Regions from separate parts of the Variovorax sp. V35 genome, predicted to be linked through region 2. Evidence: riboswitches for the same ligand, from Rfam matches in the RefSeq annotation. Region 2 holds a riboswitch; the other holds the start of a gene.

Region 1 (8,036 bases), 2.3 Mb from region 2:
GCGCGATTTCGTTGGCGGCGAAGTCCTGGATCGCGCTGCGCAGCGCGTCGATGTCGTCGCCCAGGTCGAAGTTGAGGCCGAAATCGTGCATGAGTCTTGTCTCCTCTGAAGGGGTCGGCGCGCAGGGCTGCCCGCGCGGATGGCGCTTGAAAAAACGCAGCTTACGCCTCGTGGCGCCGCAATTGGCGCCACAATGGTTGCAAATTGCGCCACGACCGATGCCCTCCACCACGTCGTCCCCCGCCTTCCTGCGACCCGCCCGCGCCGTCACGCCGATGGCCTTCGTGCGAGCCATCGTGCAAGGGTATGCCCGCTACGGCAAGGACCCGGCGCAGGCCCTGCAGGCGGCACAGATCGCGCCGCGCGAGCTGGCCCGCCCGGGTGCCCGGGTGACGGCTGCGCAGTTCGAGGCGCTGTCGGGCCACGCGATGCAGGAGCTGGACGACGAGGCGCTGGGCTGGTTCTCGCGCCGCCTGCCCTGGGGCAGCTACGGCATGCTGTGCCGCGCCTCGCTCACCTCGCCCGACCTGGGCGTGGCCATGAAACGCTGGTGCCGCCACCACCGCCTGCTGACCGAGGACATCACGCTCGCGCTGGAGGTGGCCGGCGGCGTGGCCACGCTGCGCATCACCGAAAACCGCCCGCTCGACCCGGCGTTCCGCGAGTTCTGCCTGGTGACGAGCCTGCGCTTCATGCACGGGTACGTGTGCTGGGCCATCGACTCGCGCATCTCGCTGCGCCAGGCCACCTTTCCGTTCGCGGCGCCGCCGCACCGCGACGCCTACCCGCTGATGTTCACGCCCGACGTGCACTTCGACGCGCCGCAGGCCAGCATCAGCTTCGACGAGCGCTACCTCGCGCTGCCGCTGCTGCGCGACGAGCGCGCGCTGCGCACCATGCTCAAGCGCGCCCTGCCACTCACCGTGCTGCAGTACCGCCGCGACCGCCTGCTGGGCCAGCGCGTGCGCGAGCTGCTGCGCGCGCGTGCCGGTGAGGCGACCACGGCCGAGGCGCTGGCGGGGTTGCTGAACGTGTCGGGGCGCACCCTGCACCGACAGCTGCATGAAGAGGGCACCTCGCTGCAGGTACTGAAGAACGAGGTGCGGCACGAACTGGCGGTGGAGCAACTGCGCCGGACCACGCGGCCGATCAAGCAGGTGGCGCTGGCGGTGGGCTTTCGCAACGAAAAGAGCTTTTCGCGTGCGTTCCTGCAGTGGACGGGGCACGCGCCTCGGGACTTTCGGCAGCTGGGGTTGTAGGGCGCCCGTTCAGGGCACGTGCACAGGCCACCGGGTACTTCCCTCCGCGAATGTCCCCCGGGCTTCGCCCTCCTCCTTGATTTCGCTGCGGGAAGCACCCGGTGTCCTGCGCCCGCTGAGCGCTGTCGTTGTGCTGGCCATCAACAGCCGCACTGCCCAACGCTCACGTCGATGGGGTGCCTTGCGCAGCGAAATCAAGGGGGAGCCCGAAGGGCGGAGGACATTCGCGGAGCAAGGCTCCCCGTCGGCGGGAGCGTCGCCCTGAATAGCGAAACTCAGGCCGGCGAATCGATCAACGCCAGCGCATCGGCGATCGACTGGCTGTCTTCCGGCCGCACCAGCTTCGCGACCTGTTGCCCGTCGCGCATGAACACCAGCGTGGGCCACAGCCGCACGTTGAACGAGCGTCCCAGCGGGCGGCCGCTGCCGTCTTCCACCTTGATGCGGCGCACGTTCGGGTACTGGGCAAAGGCCTCGGCAATGTTCGGCTGCGCGGCCTTGCAGATGCCGCACCAGTTGGTGCCGAACTCCACCACGGCCGGGCCCTGGAGCGCGTCGATCTCGCTGCGGTCGGGTTGCTCGGTCTGGTACTCGGAGGTCATGGGCGGGGTCCTTGCGAATTCGTGGGAAGGAGCGCGTGCAGGCGACGGGCGCGCCACACGCTGACGGGCGTCATTGCACCAGAAACTCAGGCCGCCTGCAGGCCGTAGCCGGCGAGCAATGCGGGCAGCCCGGTCATGTCGCTGAACACGGCCACGGCGCCCGCGGCGCGCAGCGCGCCCGGGCCGCTGTGGCCCGATTCGCCCGTGCTGTAGCCGAACACCGTGGCGCCTGCGGCCACGCCGGCCATCGCGCCGGTGACCGTGTCTTCGACCACCGCGCAGCGCTTCGGGTCGACACCGAGCGCTTCCGCCGCGGCCAGGTACACATCGGGATGCGGCTTGGAGCGCGGCATCTCGTGGCCGCTGAAGATGCGGCCCTCGAAGCAGTCGAGCAGGCCGACCTTGGCCAGCTGCAACTCGACCTTGTGGCGGTCGGCGCCCGAAGCACAGGCGATGCGGCCCTTGAGGCGCGCGTGGATCTCGCGGATGGCGGCGGGCGCATGGGGAATGGCGACGAGGTCGCGGTCGAGCGCCTCGTTGCGGCGGGCGCGGAAGCCGCGCAGCCAGTCGTCGGTGATCTTGAAGCCCGTCTTGGCCTCGATGAGCGCCGTCTCGTCCTTCACGGCCTTGCCGGTGAAGATGTTCATCGATTCCTCGGCCGTGAGCTGCCAGCCGAGCTCGCCGAGCATGTCGGCGAGCACGCGGTTGGTGATGGGTTCGGAATCGACGAGCACGCCGTCGCAATCGAAGAGAACGGCGGAAAAGGGGAAAGGGGTCATTGCGAGGCTGGAGTTCAGGGGTCTGGCCCCATGGTAGCAACGCACCCTTTCCGCACGGGGAGACTCAGGCTATCTCAGGCGACGGGACGGATCGGGATGTAGATCTCGCCGCCGCCAGCCATGAATTCTTTCGACTTCTCTTCCATGCCCTCGGCCATGGCAGCCGCCTCGGCCACGCCCTTCTTGGCCGCGTACTCACGCACCTCCTGCGTGATCTTCATCGAACAGAACTTGGGGCCGCACATCGAGCAGAAATGCGCCACCTTGCTCGAATCCTTCGGCAGCGTCTCGTCGTGGAATTCGCGCGCCGTGTCGGGGTCCAGGCCCAGGTTGAACTGGTCTTGCCAGCGGAACTCGAAGCGCGCCTTGCTCAGGGCGTCGTCGCGCGAGCGCGCACCCGGATGGCCCTTGGCCACGTCGGCCGCGTGCGCGGCGATCTTGTAGGCAATGATCCCCTGCTTCACGTCGTCGCGGTCGGGCAGGCCCAGGTGTTCCTTGGGCGTCACGTAGCAGAGCATCGCCGTGCCGGCCCAGCCGATCATGGCGGCGCCGATGGCGCTGGAGATGTGGTCGTAGCCCGGCGCGATGTCGATGGTCAGCGGGCCGAGCGTGTAGAACGGCGCTTCGTGGCAGTGCTTGATCTGCTCGTCCATGTTGGCCTGGATCATGTGCATCGGCACGTGGCCCGGGCCTTCGATCATGGTCTGCACGTCGTGCTTCCAGGCGATCTGCGTGAGCTCGCCCAGCGTGCGCAGTTCGGCGAACTGGGCCTCGTCGTTCGCGTCGGCACCCGAGCCGGGGCGCAGGCCGTCGCCGAGCGAGAAGCTCACGTCGTAGGCCTTCATGATGTCGCAGATGTCTTCGAAGTGCGTGTAGAGGAAGCTCTCCTTGTGGTGCGCGATGCACCACTTGGCCATGATCGAGCCGCCGCGCGACACGATGCCCGTCATGCGGTCCGCCGTGAGGTGGATGAACGGCAGGCGCAGGCCCGCGTGGATGGTGAAGTAGTCGACGCCCTGCTCCGCCTGCTCGATGAGCGTGTCGCGGTAGATTTCCCAGGTGAGGTCTTCGGCCACGCCGCCCACCTTTTCGAGCGCCTGGTAGATCGGCACCGTGCCGATGGGCACCGGCGAGTTGCGCACGATCCAGTCGCGCGTGGTGTGGATGTTCTTGCCGGTCGACAGGTCCATCACGTTGTCGGCGCCCCAGCGGATGGCCCACACCAGCTTCTCGACCTCTTCCTCGATGCTCGAGGTGACGGCCGAGTTGCCGATGTTGGCGTTGATCTTCACCTTGAAGTTGCGCCCGATGGCCATCGGCTCAACCTCAGGGTGGTTGATGTTCGCGGGAATGATCGCGCGGCCGCGGGCCACTTCGTCGCGCACGAACTCGGGCGTGATGATGCGCGGAATGCTCGCGCCCATCGGGTTGCCCGCCACGCGCTTGGCGCGCTCTTCGTTGGCCAGGTACTCGGCCATCCACTCGCGCTTGCCGTTCTCGCGCAGGGCCACGTATTCCATTTCGGGCGTGACGATGCCGCGGCGCGCGTAATGCATTTGGGTGACGTTGGCGCCCGACTTGGCGCGGCGCGGCGTGCGCTGCAGCGCCGAGGCACCGGCGCGCAGCTCGGCCAGGCGCTGCGCGTCGCGGTCTTCGTTCTTGGCGCCGTCGTCCAGCGCGTGGTGCGTGCGGCCTTCGTAGCTTTCGGTGTCCCCGCGCTCGATGACCCAGGCGCTGCGCACGTCGGGCAGGCCGCGGCGCACGTCGATCTCGACCTTCGGGTCGGTGTAGGGGCCCGAGGTGTCGTACAGGGAGACGGTTTCGCCGTTGGTCAGCGCCACGTCGCGCACGGGCACGAACAGGTCGGGCCGGCTGCCCGGAATGACGCACTTGTGCGAGGCGGGAAAGGGTTCGCGCGTCAGCGACAGCAGCGAGGTGAACTTGTCGGGGGCATTCATCGGAGGCACTCCTTGTTGAGGGAAAGGGTGCTCCGCAATCGCTCAGTGGACCTCGGGAGGCCCGCCACCAGAAAAGGGAGTGACGGACCGAAGTCAGGGAGTGCAGCTCTTCTTACGCCGGTATGACCCGGATCAAGTTCGCGGGTCGGCAGCTTTGCCATCTCAGCACGCCACATGCGTGCACCCCGGAGCGGGGCCGATTGTGCGGGCCGAAGCCCGCCGCCGTCAACCCGGGGGCTGGTGCAGGTCGCCGTCGACGTAGAACCAGCGCTCGTCCTCGCGCACGAAGCGGCTGCGCTCGTGCAGGCGGAACGCCACGCCCGTCGCGCCGCGCTGGCGGGCGACGAACTCGACCTCGGCGTGGTCGGCGTCGAGCACCGAACGCGAGCGGATGTCCAGCCCCAGCCATTTGACGCCCGGCTCGAACTCGACCGAGGCTGGCCGCTTCGACGCATGCCAGGTGGCGAGCAGGTAATCGGCACGCGCCAGCACGAAGGCCGAGTAGCGCGAACGCATCAGCGATTCGGCGTCGGGCGCCGGCGTGTTCTCGAAATCGTCGAGGTAGCGCCCACAGCACAGGGCGTAGCCAATGGGCTTGTCGCGACGGTCGGTGCGGCCGCAAGGGCAGGGGCCGGGAGTGGGGTCGGTGGCGCTCATGAAGGGCTCTATTGGAACACTTGGCGCGGCGGGGGCTGAAGGGGGGCTTCCGGGCATGCCCGCTTTGCGAGGACCTGCCGGGGCCAAGGGCGCCGGGGCCTCTTGCGCCAATGGCTTGTGCCGCTAAAGTCGTCCGGCGTTTCGCTCCTTCAAGCTGAACACCAAAGCATGCTTTTGCGACTCCTCAAGCTGTTCTTTCTGCTCGCTGCGACCCTCTCCTTGGGCGTCTTCGCCTTTCTGCACGGATTCGACGCATGGCGCGCCGGACAAATCGTTGTCACGCGAAGGGGACGCGAACCCTTTGTCGCAAGCGCCGATGGTGCATTTCCCGTCACGTTCAATATGGAAGTGTGGGGATGGATGATCATCGGGGGCGCTGTTGCCCTTTGCGGCATTGCAGGCGTCGTCAAGCTCCTCATCAACACGCCGGACCAGCGACGCACGATGCTGACCCGTATGGATGGCGTCTCGCGTCGCGAGCGCAGTGACATGGACATTCCATGGTCGGTTGGGCTTGCCATCGTCGGGGCGGTTGTGGCGTTTTTTCTCTACTTGGGATTTAGAGTTCACGCGCAATAGGTTTGTCTGCCTGCAACCGGCCAAGAGCGGATAGTCGCGAGTGACGGCTAGGCATTCGTGCGTCCCGAAAGGCTACGTGCGCGGCTTTAATTTTGGACGCACGAACTGCAGTTCTGTTGCGAGCCGCCCAAGATAGTCACGAAACTGAGGGTCGTTCAGAGCCTTTCGAATTCCAGTAGCGCGAATGGCTGCGGGCTCGCCGCCGCGCTTAAGTCGCTCTTGGTAGATTTTGTCCACTGGCGTTCCTGGCAGAATGGTCGCGCTGGCTGCGATCTCAAGTGACATCAGTCGAATCCACTTACGAGACGTTGCGTCGAGCTGGCCAAACGATTCTTTAAATGATGCCGAGAGGCTTGCTGCCAATGTCAGCACTCGCACCACGGAGGGCGGGTGGCGAAGCCTCGGCACGCCCTCCCATTCGATCTCTCGTGGGACGACGCGCAGAACGGCGGCCATAGCACCGACGGCAATGAGCACGGCCAGCACGCGTTGATAGGACTGCTGCTGTGCTGGGCTGAAGCTACCAACTTCACAAAGTTGCATGAGAAGTTTGGTCATGCCCCTCCTGGCTAGATCCAGACCGATCAGGTCGGCGTCCTGTTCCAGTGCTTGTGCCCTCAGCCACGCGCTGTTCTCCAGCATGTCTGACGTGTTCGAATGTTCCGCGTGAGCGCCTTTGACGAAATGTCCATCGTGGCCCGACAGGTGATGCCCCGCTTCGTGGCCGGCGAAGAACGCGATCGCACCAAAGTAGATGAACGATCCGAGTGTCGTTCTGAATCCTGGCAGCGAATTTTTCTGGAGCAGGCGTTGCATCAACTCGGAATGCATCACTTCCGGAAACGCCGCAGCGATGCGGTCACCGAGGTTGTCTGCACCGCTCTGAAGCCGCTCCATTAGGCCGTAACTGAGAACAATCCAATCATTCCGCGAGCTGCTCCACACCGCCAATGCATTGGCTTCTGTCGAGGCTGAAATCGCAGCGACCAGTCTTTCGGGGTTGCTTGCATACCTCGATCGAGCGTCCTGAATGACCCAAGTAATGATGTCGGCTGTGGATGAGGCCAGCGTGGAGGTCGATGGAAGTAAGAGCTTGTCTGTCAGGAGGTTTTTGATGAGTTGGTACTTTAGATCTTCATCGCGCTTGGCCAGTTCGAAACTGGCCACGAAGTCGTGCATAGGCGTTGGCATGAAATGGCTCTCGTTCTAGCAAATATCCCTAAACCAGAGAAAGCCGGAGGGAGCGCAAACAGATGTCCGATTTCGAACGCTCATTTCCTACTTTCCCAAAGTCCCTTTTGGGCCCATAGCAGTCACCGGACGGGTCCTAAATCAGACACTCAACGTGCAAGCTCAGTGGTGGGCGAAGCCATCCGCTGCAGCAAAAGGTTAGACCGCATTCGCTGTACTCCACTGCGCATTGAGTAGAGCGTACTGCAGGAGGTCGTGGTGCCGGCCCGCCCAGTGCCCAGCTTCCCGCTGCCGCCCCTCTTGTAGGAACCCGAGCGCCTCGAGTAAGGCCAGAGATGCCGTGTTGTCAGGGTGTACCTGCGCCTCGATTCGATTCAACTGCACCTCTCGGAAACCCCAAGTGATGATTGCTTTTAGAGCTTCTTTCGCGTATCCGCGGCCCTGATGCGCCGGAGCGATTTCGTAACCGATGATGCAGGATCTCCAGTTTCGATTCCAGCGAAACAAGCCGCATGTACCAATCAGTCCTGGCTGGTCTCTCAACTCCACGGCCCAACGTGCACCGGAAACCGGCTCTTTCCGCCAACTGGCAAACGTAGCGACCAACTTCGCGGCGCCGTCAAGATCGCGAAGCGGATCCGATCCGAACCATCTCATGTACTCGGCGTCGCCATGAATTCGAAGAATATTCTCCGCATCCGATTCCACGATCTCACGCAGCGTGAGTCGGGATGTCTCCAGCGCTGGAAAATCGACCATAAGCTACCTCCAGTCAAACTTTGATGTATCTCGCACTTCTGCGAACTTTGTAGACCGCCTGCGGGATCACATTGGCGGCAGAACTCCTGAATGTCTTTCATAGTCAATGCCTTAGAGCGATGTACTGCATGAACGTACGGGCATAACAGATTTCGACAAAACCGCCGACCGCCGTTCGGCTGAGACGCGCATTTGACCGCTAGCGGCAACGACCGCTTCTGGCCGACTGTAGCCACGCGGGATGCGAGCGCA
Region 2 (8,036 bases):
CCCAACGTGCCGACCTTCACCGAACAGGGCTTTGCAGGCTTCGACCTCGACAGCTGGATCGGTGTGTACGCGCCCGCCCGCACGCCGCAGCCCGTGCTCGACGAATGGTCGCTCGCGCTGCGCGAAATCACGAAGCTGCCCGACATCCAGGAGCGGCTGGCCGGCTACGGCTTCGAGCCGCTGGGCAGCACGCCCGCCGAATTCCGTGCCGGCTACAAGGCCGACTTTCCCCGCGTGGCGGACCTGATCAAGGCCGCAGGAGTCACCCCCGAATGAGCGCCGTCGCCCCCCCTTCCGCCACGTCCGAGTGGCAACCCATCGCCTTCGACACCGGCACCGCCTACGGCCGCAAGGCGCCGAGCCACAAACCCGAGCTGACCGAGGTCGGCGCCGGCACGCCCATGGGCGAGCTGCTGCGCCGCTACTGGCACCCCATCGGCCTGGCCGCCGACGCCACCGACACGCCGCGCCAGGTGCGCGTGCTGGGCGAAGACCTGATCCTGTTCCGCGACAAGAAAGGTCGCGCGGGCCTTGTGCACTGGCGCTGCGCGCACCGCGGAGCGTCGCTCTACTACGGGCGCGTGGAAGAAGAAGGCATCCGCTGCTGCTACCACGGCTGGATGTTCGACGTGCAGGGCCATTGCGTCGACCAGCCCTGCGAACCCGACGGCGGTGCGCGCAGTCGCGGCCGCGTGCGCCAGCCCTGGTACCCGGTGCAGGAGCAGTACGGCCTGGTCTGGGCCTACCTCGGCCCGGCCGAGAAGAAGCCCGTGCTGCCACGCTACGACTGCCTCGAAACCATGGACGACGGCGAGACCCTGGAAGCCGACGGCAACAGCATCGGCGGCGGCGGGCCGCAGGTCATTCCCTGCAACTGGCTGCAGCACTACGAGAACGTGGCCGACCCCTTCCACGTGCCCGTGCTGCACGGCAGCTTCAGCGGCACGCAGTTCGTGGCGCTGATGGGTCAGATGCCCGACGTGAGCTTCGAGAGCACCGAGACCGGCGTGACGATCACTTCGATCCGCACGCTCGAGGACGGCAGCACCTTCCGCCGCGTGGCCGGCCCCGTGCTGCCGACGCTGCGCGTGGTGCCCAACCCGCGCGTGGCCGCCTACGGGCGCGTCGAGTCGATCGGCTGGGTACTGCCGATCGACGACCACAGCTTTCGCATCTACACCGTCGGCCGGGTGAAAACCCCGGGCGATCTCGCCCGCGTGCGCTCGCGCCTGAACGGCAAGCTGTGGGAAGAGCTGAGCGAGGCCGAGCACCGCGCCTTTCCCGGCGACTACGAGGCGCAGGTGAGCCAGGGCGCCATCACCGCGCATTCGGAAGAGCACCTGGCCTCGTCCGACCGCGGCATCGTGATGCTGCGCCGGCTGCTGCAACGCCAGCTCGACGCGCTGCGCGAAGGCCGCGACCCGGCCGGCGTGAGCTTCGACCCCGCGGCCCCGCCCGTGCAGTTCGAGGCCGGCAACTTCCTCGTGCCCAAGGAATGAATGGCGTGTCGGGCGGCGCAGGCATCGCGGTGCGGGTGGCGCGCAAGACGGTCGAGGCCGAGGGCGTGGCCGGCTTCAGGCTGGTCCCCGTCGACGGCGAGCGCTTGCCGGCCTTCACGGCGGGCGCGCACATCGACGTCGCATTGCCCGGCGGGCTGGTGCGCCAGTATTCGCTGTGCAACGCATCGGCCCCTGGCGACGAGGGGCACTACGAGATTGGCGTGTTGTGCGACGCCGCCTCGCGCGGCGGCTCGCGGGCCATGCATGACATCGTCCATGAAGGCTCGGTGTTGCAGATCGGCCCGCCACGCAACCTCTTTGCGCTCGACGAAAGCGCAACGCACAGCCTGCTGCTGGCCGGCGGCATCGGCGTGACGCCGCTGCTGTCGATGGCGCAGCGGCTGGCCGCACTGGGGGCCGACTTCGCGCTGCACTGCTGCAGCCGCTCGGCGGCGCGCGCGCCCTACCGGCGGCGGCTCGAAGACAGCGCGTTCGCGCACAAGGTGTTCTTTCACCACGACGACGGCCCGCCCACGCAGCACATCGACCTCGCGGCGACCCTCGGCAGTCCGGCGCCGGGCCGGCACGTCTATGTCTGCGGCCCCTCGGGCTTTCTCGAGGCCGTGCGCATGACCGCGCGCGCCCTGCATTGGGCGGACGCGCAGGTGCACTTCGAGTCGTTCTCGGGCGCCGCACCGCCAGCCGATGGACAGGGCAGCTTCGAGGTCGAACTGCACCGCTCGCGCCGCGTTGTCCGCATCCCCGCGACGATGACCGTGCTGGACGCGCTCGCCGCCGAGGGCATCGAGATCCCGGTCTCGTGTGCGCAAGGCGTCTGCGGCACCTGCCTCACGCGTGTGCTCGCGGGCGAGGTCGCTCACCACGACCTCTACCTGACACCCGCCGAGCAGGCGGCCAACGACTGCTTCCTGCCCTGCTGCTCGCGGGCCCGCTCACCGAGGCTGGTGCTCGACCTCTAGGAGTTCGTAGAGCACCATCCGCGTCTGCCGCCCCCGCAGCTCGATCTGCTCCTCGATGCGCCGCGTGGCCAGGCGCCCGCCCAGGCCTTCGAAGGTCGCCTCGGACATCAGCGTGCGCGTGCCCAGTTGCTTGTTGGTGCCCTCGATGCGGCTGGCCGCGTTGATCACGTCGCCCAGCGCGGTGTACGACAGCCGGTCGCTCGAGCCGAGCACCCCGGCGATCACGACGCCGGTATGCATGCCGATGCGCGTGCGAAAGGGCTGCAGGCCCTCGGCCTGCCAGCGGCGGTTGAGCTCGGTCATCTCGGCGTGCAGTTCGAGCGAGGCCGCGCAGGCGCGGTACTCCGCGTCGGGCAGGTCGGTGGGCGCGCCCCACAGCACCATGATGCCGTCGCCCATGAACTTGTCGATCACGCCGCCGTGGCGCGCGAACACGCGGGTCGCGAGGTTGAAGTAGTCGGTCAGCTGCCGCATCAGCACGTCGGCCGGCATCGATTCCGCGATGGCCGTGAACCCTTCCACGTCGGTGAACATCGCGGTGATGCGACGCGGCGACCCGTTGGGCTCGAGTGCATGCCCTTCGGCGATGAGCTGGCGGATCACGTCCACCGGCACGAACTTGCGAAAGGCCTGCAGGCTGCGCGCGGATTCGTCCAGCGCCTGGTTCAGGTGCTGGATCTCGAGCACGCGGCTCGACTCGCGCGGCAGGTCGTCGAGCTCCAGCCGCCCGATGCGCCGCGCCGTGCGCGAGAGACTTTCGATGGGCGCGGTCACCAGCTTCGACAGGCGCAGCGAAATGAAGAGCGCGATCGCCAGGAATGCCAGCACCAGCAGCAGCGACCACAGCACGTTGCGATGCAGCGCACCCATCAGCGCCTCTTCGGGCTCCCAGCTGACCAGGTGCCAGTCGGTGGCCGCAATGCGCGAGGTCTGCACCTGATAGTGCATGCCCTCGTGCACGAGCGGAAAGGCCATGTCCTCGGTCCAGCCGCGGCTGCCGTTGGCCAGCATGTGGGCGTGCAGCGCGCCGAGCACGCCGTCGTCGGGGTCTTCGAGCTTGCGCACCGAATGCGGGTGGTCGCTGCGCGCGATCACGTGGTGGTCGGCGCTCAGCAAGGCACTGTGGCCGTGGCCCGTACCACCGAACAGGCGCACGAGGTTCGAAAGATGCCCCAGCGACACGCTGGCGACCGCCACCAACGTCTGCGTGGCGCCCTCCTCGTCCTGCCGCCGGCTCGGCCGCGCATGGCTCACGCCGAGCTCCTTCATCGAGGGCAGCACGAAGGGCGCGGTCCACACGGCGCGCCGCGCCTTCTCGGCCTGCGTGAACCAGTCCTGGTGCACCGGGTCGTCCTCGCTGCGGAAGGCCTCGATGCGCGTCGTCTCGTAGCGCCGCCGCGGGTCTTCGTCGCCGTCGCTGTCGGGCGGCGACTTGTACTCCCAGGTCTCGGTGGTGGTGCGACCTTCGCGCAGCACCTGCCGCACCACCGGCGCGGGGTGGCGCATGGCCATCAAGAAATGGCCGTCGTCGCTGCCCACGCCGATGCTGTCGATTTCGGGTGTCTGCTCCAGCGCGGCCCAGAGCAGCTCGGCGGTCTGCTCGCCGTCGTGGCCCGCCGGGTGCAGGTCGGGCGTGTGGGCGATGGCGCGCACCAGGCCCTCGGTCTTCGCGAGAAAGGCGAGGATGTTGTCTTCGACCCGGTCGTGGTTGACCTTGTGCGCCGACTCGCCCACCTTCGACACCAGCTTCTCCGCCCCCCAGTAGCCGAAGGCCACCAGCAGCAGCGACTGCAGCAGCGCGACCGCGCAGATGATCGTGCCGACGTCGACCCGGAAGCGCCGCAGGCGGGTGCGCGGCGCGTTCGCGGGTGGCGCCGGTGCTGGTCCCGGGTGCTTGAAATCGTCTGCCATGTGTCGTGGTTCCCCCGGGGCATGTGAAACCGCCCTCGCGACGCGGATTTTCGTGCGTCTGCGACGTTCTGCCGCGCGGGGATAAAATCCGCCCCGCGCCGCAGTTCGCTGGGGCGCATCGCTAGGGGTGTCGAGCCGGATTGTTCCGGGGCTGACTGAGAGAGTCCCTTTGAACCTGACTGAGGTAATCCTCGCGCAGGGAAGCTGCTCCGGTGGCCTGTCGCGTTGTCTCGCGTGACGGCCACGCCACTGGAGCCTCGCCCACCTGCCAAACCTTTTGCACTGGAGCAAAACGGATGGCACACGACCACGACAACGACAGTTCCGCTTCCGGCAACGAAGCGCTCACGCCCCTGCCCGCCTCCCGGCGCGTCTTCGGCTGGCACGACCACGCCTCGCTGTGGTTCAGCCTCGGCGTCGGCCTGCTGGTGATGCAGATCGGCGCCTACCTGGTGCCGGCCGTGGGCACGCGCGACGCGGCGCTGGCGATCGTGCTGGGCTCGCTGCTCGGCGCCGGGCTGCTGGCCTGGACCGCGCGGCTGGGCTGCGAAACCGGGCTGGCCAGCGCCGGCCTGATGCATGCCACCTACGGCAGCGCCTTCGCGCGGCTGCCGGTGCTGCTCAACATCGTGCAGCTGGTGGGCTGGACCACCTTCGAACTCGTGATCATGCGCGAGGGCACGCAGGCCATCGGGCAACAGGCCTTCGGCCCCGCGCTGGGCACGGCCTGGGGCGGCGTGCTGACCACACTGCTGTGGGGCGCGGTGCTGCTGGCGCTGCTGGCCGGCTCGATGGTGAAGCTGGTGCGCCGCTTCGTGAGCCGCTTCGGCCTGCCGCTGGTGGTGCTGTCGCTGCTGTGGCTCAGCTGGCAGTTCGCCACGCAGCTGCACGCCAAGGGCCTGGACGCCTTCTGGGCGCGGCCGGGCAACGGCAGCATGGGCATGCTCAGCGCGCTCGACCTGGTCATTGCGATGCCGGTGTCGTGGCTGCCGCTGGTGGCCGACTACGCGCGCCACGGCAAACGCAGCGCCGGGGGCGGCCTGGGCAGCGCGTTCAGCGGCACCTGGATCGGCTACGCGCTCGCCAACATCTGGTGCTACGCGCTGGGCGTGATGGTGGTGAGCGTGGCCGAGCCGGGCACCAGCCTCGTCACGGCGCTGCTGCTGGCCCAGGGCGGACTGGTGGCGCTGGGCCTGATCCTCATCGACGAACTCGACAACGCCTATGGCGACGTGTACTCGGGCTCGGTGTCCACGCACAGCCTGCTGCCGCGCTGGAGCGTGAAGCGCTGGGGCCTGCTGCTGGCGGTGCTGTGCATCGGCCTCGCGCTGGTGCTGCCAATGCACACGCTCGAACCCTTCCTGCTGCTGCTGAGCTCGGTGTTCGTGCCGCTGTACGGCGTGATCCTGGGGCGGCTGGGCAGCGGCCACGCCGTGTCGGCAAGCGGCACGCGCACCATCGACTGGGGCGCGGCGCTGATCTGGCTCGCGGGCATCGCGGCCTACCACGCGCTCGCCAAGTGGGCGCCGCAGTTCGGCTCGGCGTTGCCGACGCTGGCGGCGACCTTCGTGCTGGCCTGGCTCAGCCGGCCGACAGCGGCAAGCGGTGGGTCGGCACTGGCGCAAAGCCGTGGTTGAGCGGACCGTGGCCCGCACCGACCAGCACATCCGCACCGGCGCGCATCGCGCCGAGGATGTACGCGCGTGCGCGCTCGACCGCCTCGGGCAGCGCCAGGCCCAGCGCCAGGTGCGCGGCGATGGCCGACGAGAGCGTGCAGCCGGTGCCGTGCAGGTTGCGGCTGGCGATGCGTTGCGACGCGAGCCGCTTGCGCGCGCCGCTGCGCTCCAGCAGCACATCGACCACTTCGTCGCCCGGCAGATGGCCGCCCTTGAGGAGCACGGCCTTCGCGCCGAGCGCGAGCAGTTCGTCGGCCGCGCCGTCGAGCGCGTCGATGCCGCCGATGGCATGGCCGACCAGCAAGGCGGCTTCGTCGAGGTTGGGCGTGACCACCACGGCGCGCGGGAACAGCTCGCGCACCAGCACCTGCACGGTCTCGGCCGCGATCAGGCGGTCGCCGCTGGTGGCGATCATCACGGGGTCGAGCACCACGTTCTTCAGCTGGTAGCGGTCGATGGCCCAGGCCACCACCTCGACCACCTCGGGCGCGTGCAGCATGCCGAGCTTGACGGCATCGACGCCGATGTCTTCCACCACCGCCTGGATCTGCGCCTTCAGGAAGTCGGGCGGCACGCCGTGGATGCCCGAGACGCCCACCGTGTTCTGCGCGGTGAGCGCGGTGATGGCCGTCATGCCGTAGCAGCCGAGGGCCGCGAAGGTCTTGAGGTCGGCCTGGATGCCGGCGCCGCCGCCGCTGTCCGAGCCGGCGATGGAGAGCACGCGTGCGTAGCGCTGGGTGGGTGCTTGGGTCATGTCGAAAATTATCGGCGAGCCGACGGAGGCGCCGCATGAGCACGCCGCATCCCCCGCCTTTCGGCTCGGCGGCGATCCTCGGCGCGGGCCTGATGGGCCGGCTGCTCGCGGTCGAGCTGGCACGCGCCGGCTGCCGCATCGACCTGTACGAAGCCGGCAGCCCCGAGGCCGAAGGCGCGGCCGCGCGCGTGGCTGCGGCCATGCTCGCGCCGCTGGCCGAATCGGCCGTCGCGCCGGTGTCGGTCGTGCGCATGGGCCAGCACGCGCTGTCGCGCTGGCCCGAGCTGCTGGCGCCGCTGGCGCAGCCCGTGTTCTTCCAGCGCGAAGGCACGCTGGTGCTGTGGCACCGCCAGGACGCCGCCGAGGCCACGCGACTCGCGGGCGTGCTGGCGCGCACCGGCGCGCAGGTGCCCGAGCTCGCACCGATGCAGGCGCTCGACACCCCCGCCGCCATCGCCGCGCTCGAACCCTCGCTGGGCACGCGCTTCGCCCGCGGCCTGTACCTGCCGGGCGAAGGCCAGCTCGACAACCGCGCGCTGCTGGCGTCGCTGCGCGCCACGCTGGAAGCCGATGCGCGCGTGACGCTGCATTGGCAATCGCCGCGTGCGCCTTCCGACTTTTCGCCCGGCACGGCGGGCCAGCCTGACTGGGTGATCGACTGCCGAGGCCTGGGCGCCAAGCCGCAATGGAACGCGCTGCGCGGCGTGCGCGGCGAAGTGATCCGCGTGCACGCGCCCGAGGTCACGCTGCAGCGCCCCACGCGCCTCGTGCATCCGCGCTACCCGCTGTACATCGCGCCCAAGCCAGATCACCTGTTCGTGATCGGCGCGACCGAGATCGAGTCGGACGACCTGTCGCCCGCCAGCGTGCGTTCCACGCTCGAGCTGCTGAGCGCGGCTTACGCGGTGCACAGCGGTTTTGCCGAAGCGCGCATCGTCGAGATCGCGACGCAATGCCGGCCCACGCTGCCCGACAACCTTCCCGCCATTCGCCAGCCGCAGCCGCGCGTGCTGCAGATCAACGGCCTGTACCGCCACGGTTTCATGATCGCGCCGGCCCTGCTCGACGCCGCGATGGAACTGCTGGCGCATGGCCGGTCCACGCTCGCACACAGCTTCGGCATGGACGTGCCCGACGCATGACGAGAACAACGACTTCGACGATGAACATCCTGATCAACGACAAGCCCTGCACGCTGCCCGAGGGCGCGCTGCTC

Evidence for each region. A riboswitch is a leader RNA that binds a small molecule or an ion and turns the genes downstream of it on or off. The one in region 2 is predicted to bind thiamine pyrophosphate.
Region 1: it holds a riboswitch for thiamine pyrophosphate, as region 2 does, so the genes downstream of both, thiC (phosphomethylpyrimidine synthase ThiC) here and ACAM42_RS19110 (cytosine permease) in region 2, are expected to answer to the same signal.

The regions. Positions count from the first base shown of each region.
Region 1 is NZ_AP028666.1:6,373,187-6,381,222, forward strand. It holds gene ACAM42_RS29340 (isovaleryl-CoA dehydrogenase) at 1-91, opposite strand, end outside; gene ACAM42_RS29345 (AraC family transcriptional regulator) at 219-1,259, shown strand; gene ACAM42_RS29350 (thioredoxin family protein) at 1,535-1,861, opposite strand; gene ACAM42_RS29355 (HAD family phosphatase) at 1,948-2,640, opposite strand; gene thiC (phosphomethylpyrimidine synthase ThiC) at 2,715-4,598, opposite strand; TPP riboswitch at 4,691-4,796, opposite strand; gene ACAM42_RS29365 (YchJ family protein) at 4,824-5,255, opposite strand; gene ACAM42_RS29370 (hypothetical protein) at 5,424-5,834, shown strand; gene ACAM42_RS29375 (hypothetical protein) at 5,907-7,013, opposite strand; gene ACAM42_RS29380 (GNAT family N-acetyltransferase) at 7,224-7,784, opposite strand.
Region 2 is NZ_AP028666.1:4,108,145-4,116,180, forward strand. It holds gene ACAM42_RS19090 (Bug family tripartite tricarboxylate transporter substrate binding protein) at 1-276, shown strand, start outside; gene ACAM42_RS19095 (aromatic ring-hydroxylating dioxygenase subunit alpha) at 273-1,499, shown strand; gene ACAM42_RS19100 (2Fe-2S iron-sulfur cluster-binding protein) at 1,496-2,479, shown strand; gene ACAM42_RS19105 (adenylate/guanylate cyclase domain-containing protein) at 2,453-4,390, opposite strand; TPP riboswitch at 4,504-4,609, shown strand; gene ACAM42_RS19110 (cytosine permease) at 4,687-6,027, shown strand; gene thiD (bifunctional hydroxymethylpyrimidine kinase/phosphomethylpyrimidine kinase) at 5,972-6,820, opposite strand; gene ACAM42_RS19120 (FAD-dependent oxidoreductase) at 6,856-7,962, shown strand; gene thiS (sulfur carrier protein ThiS) at 7,983-8,036, shown strand, end outside.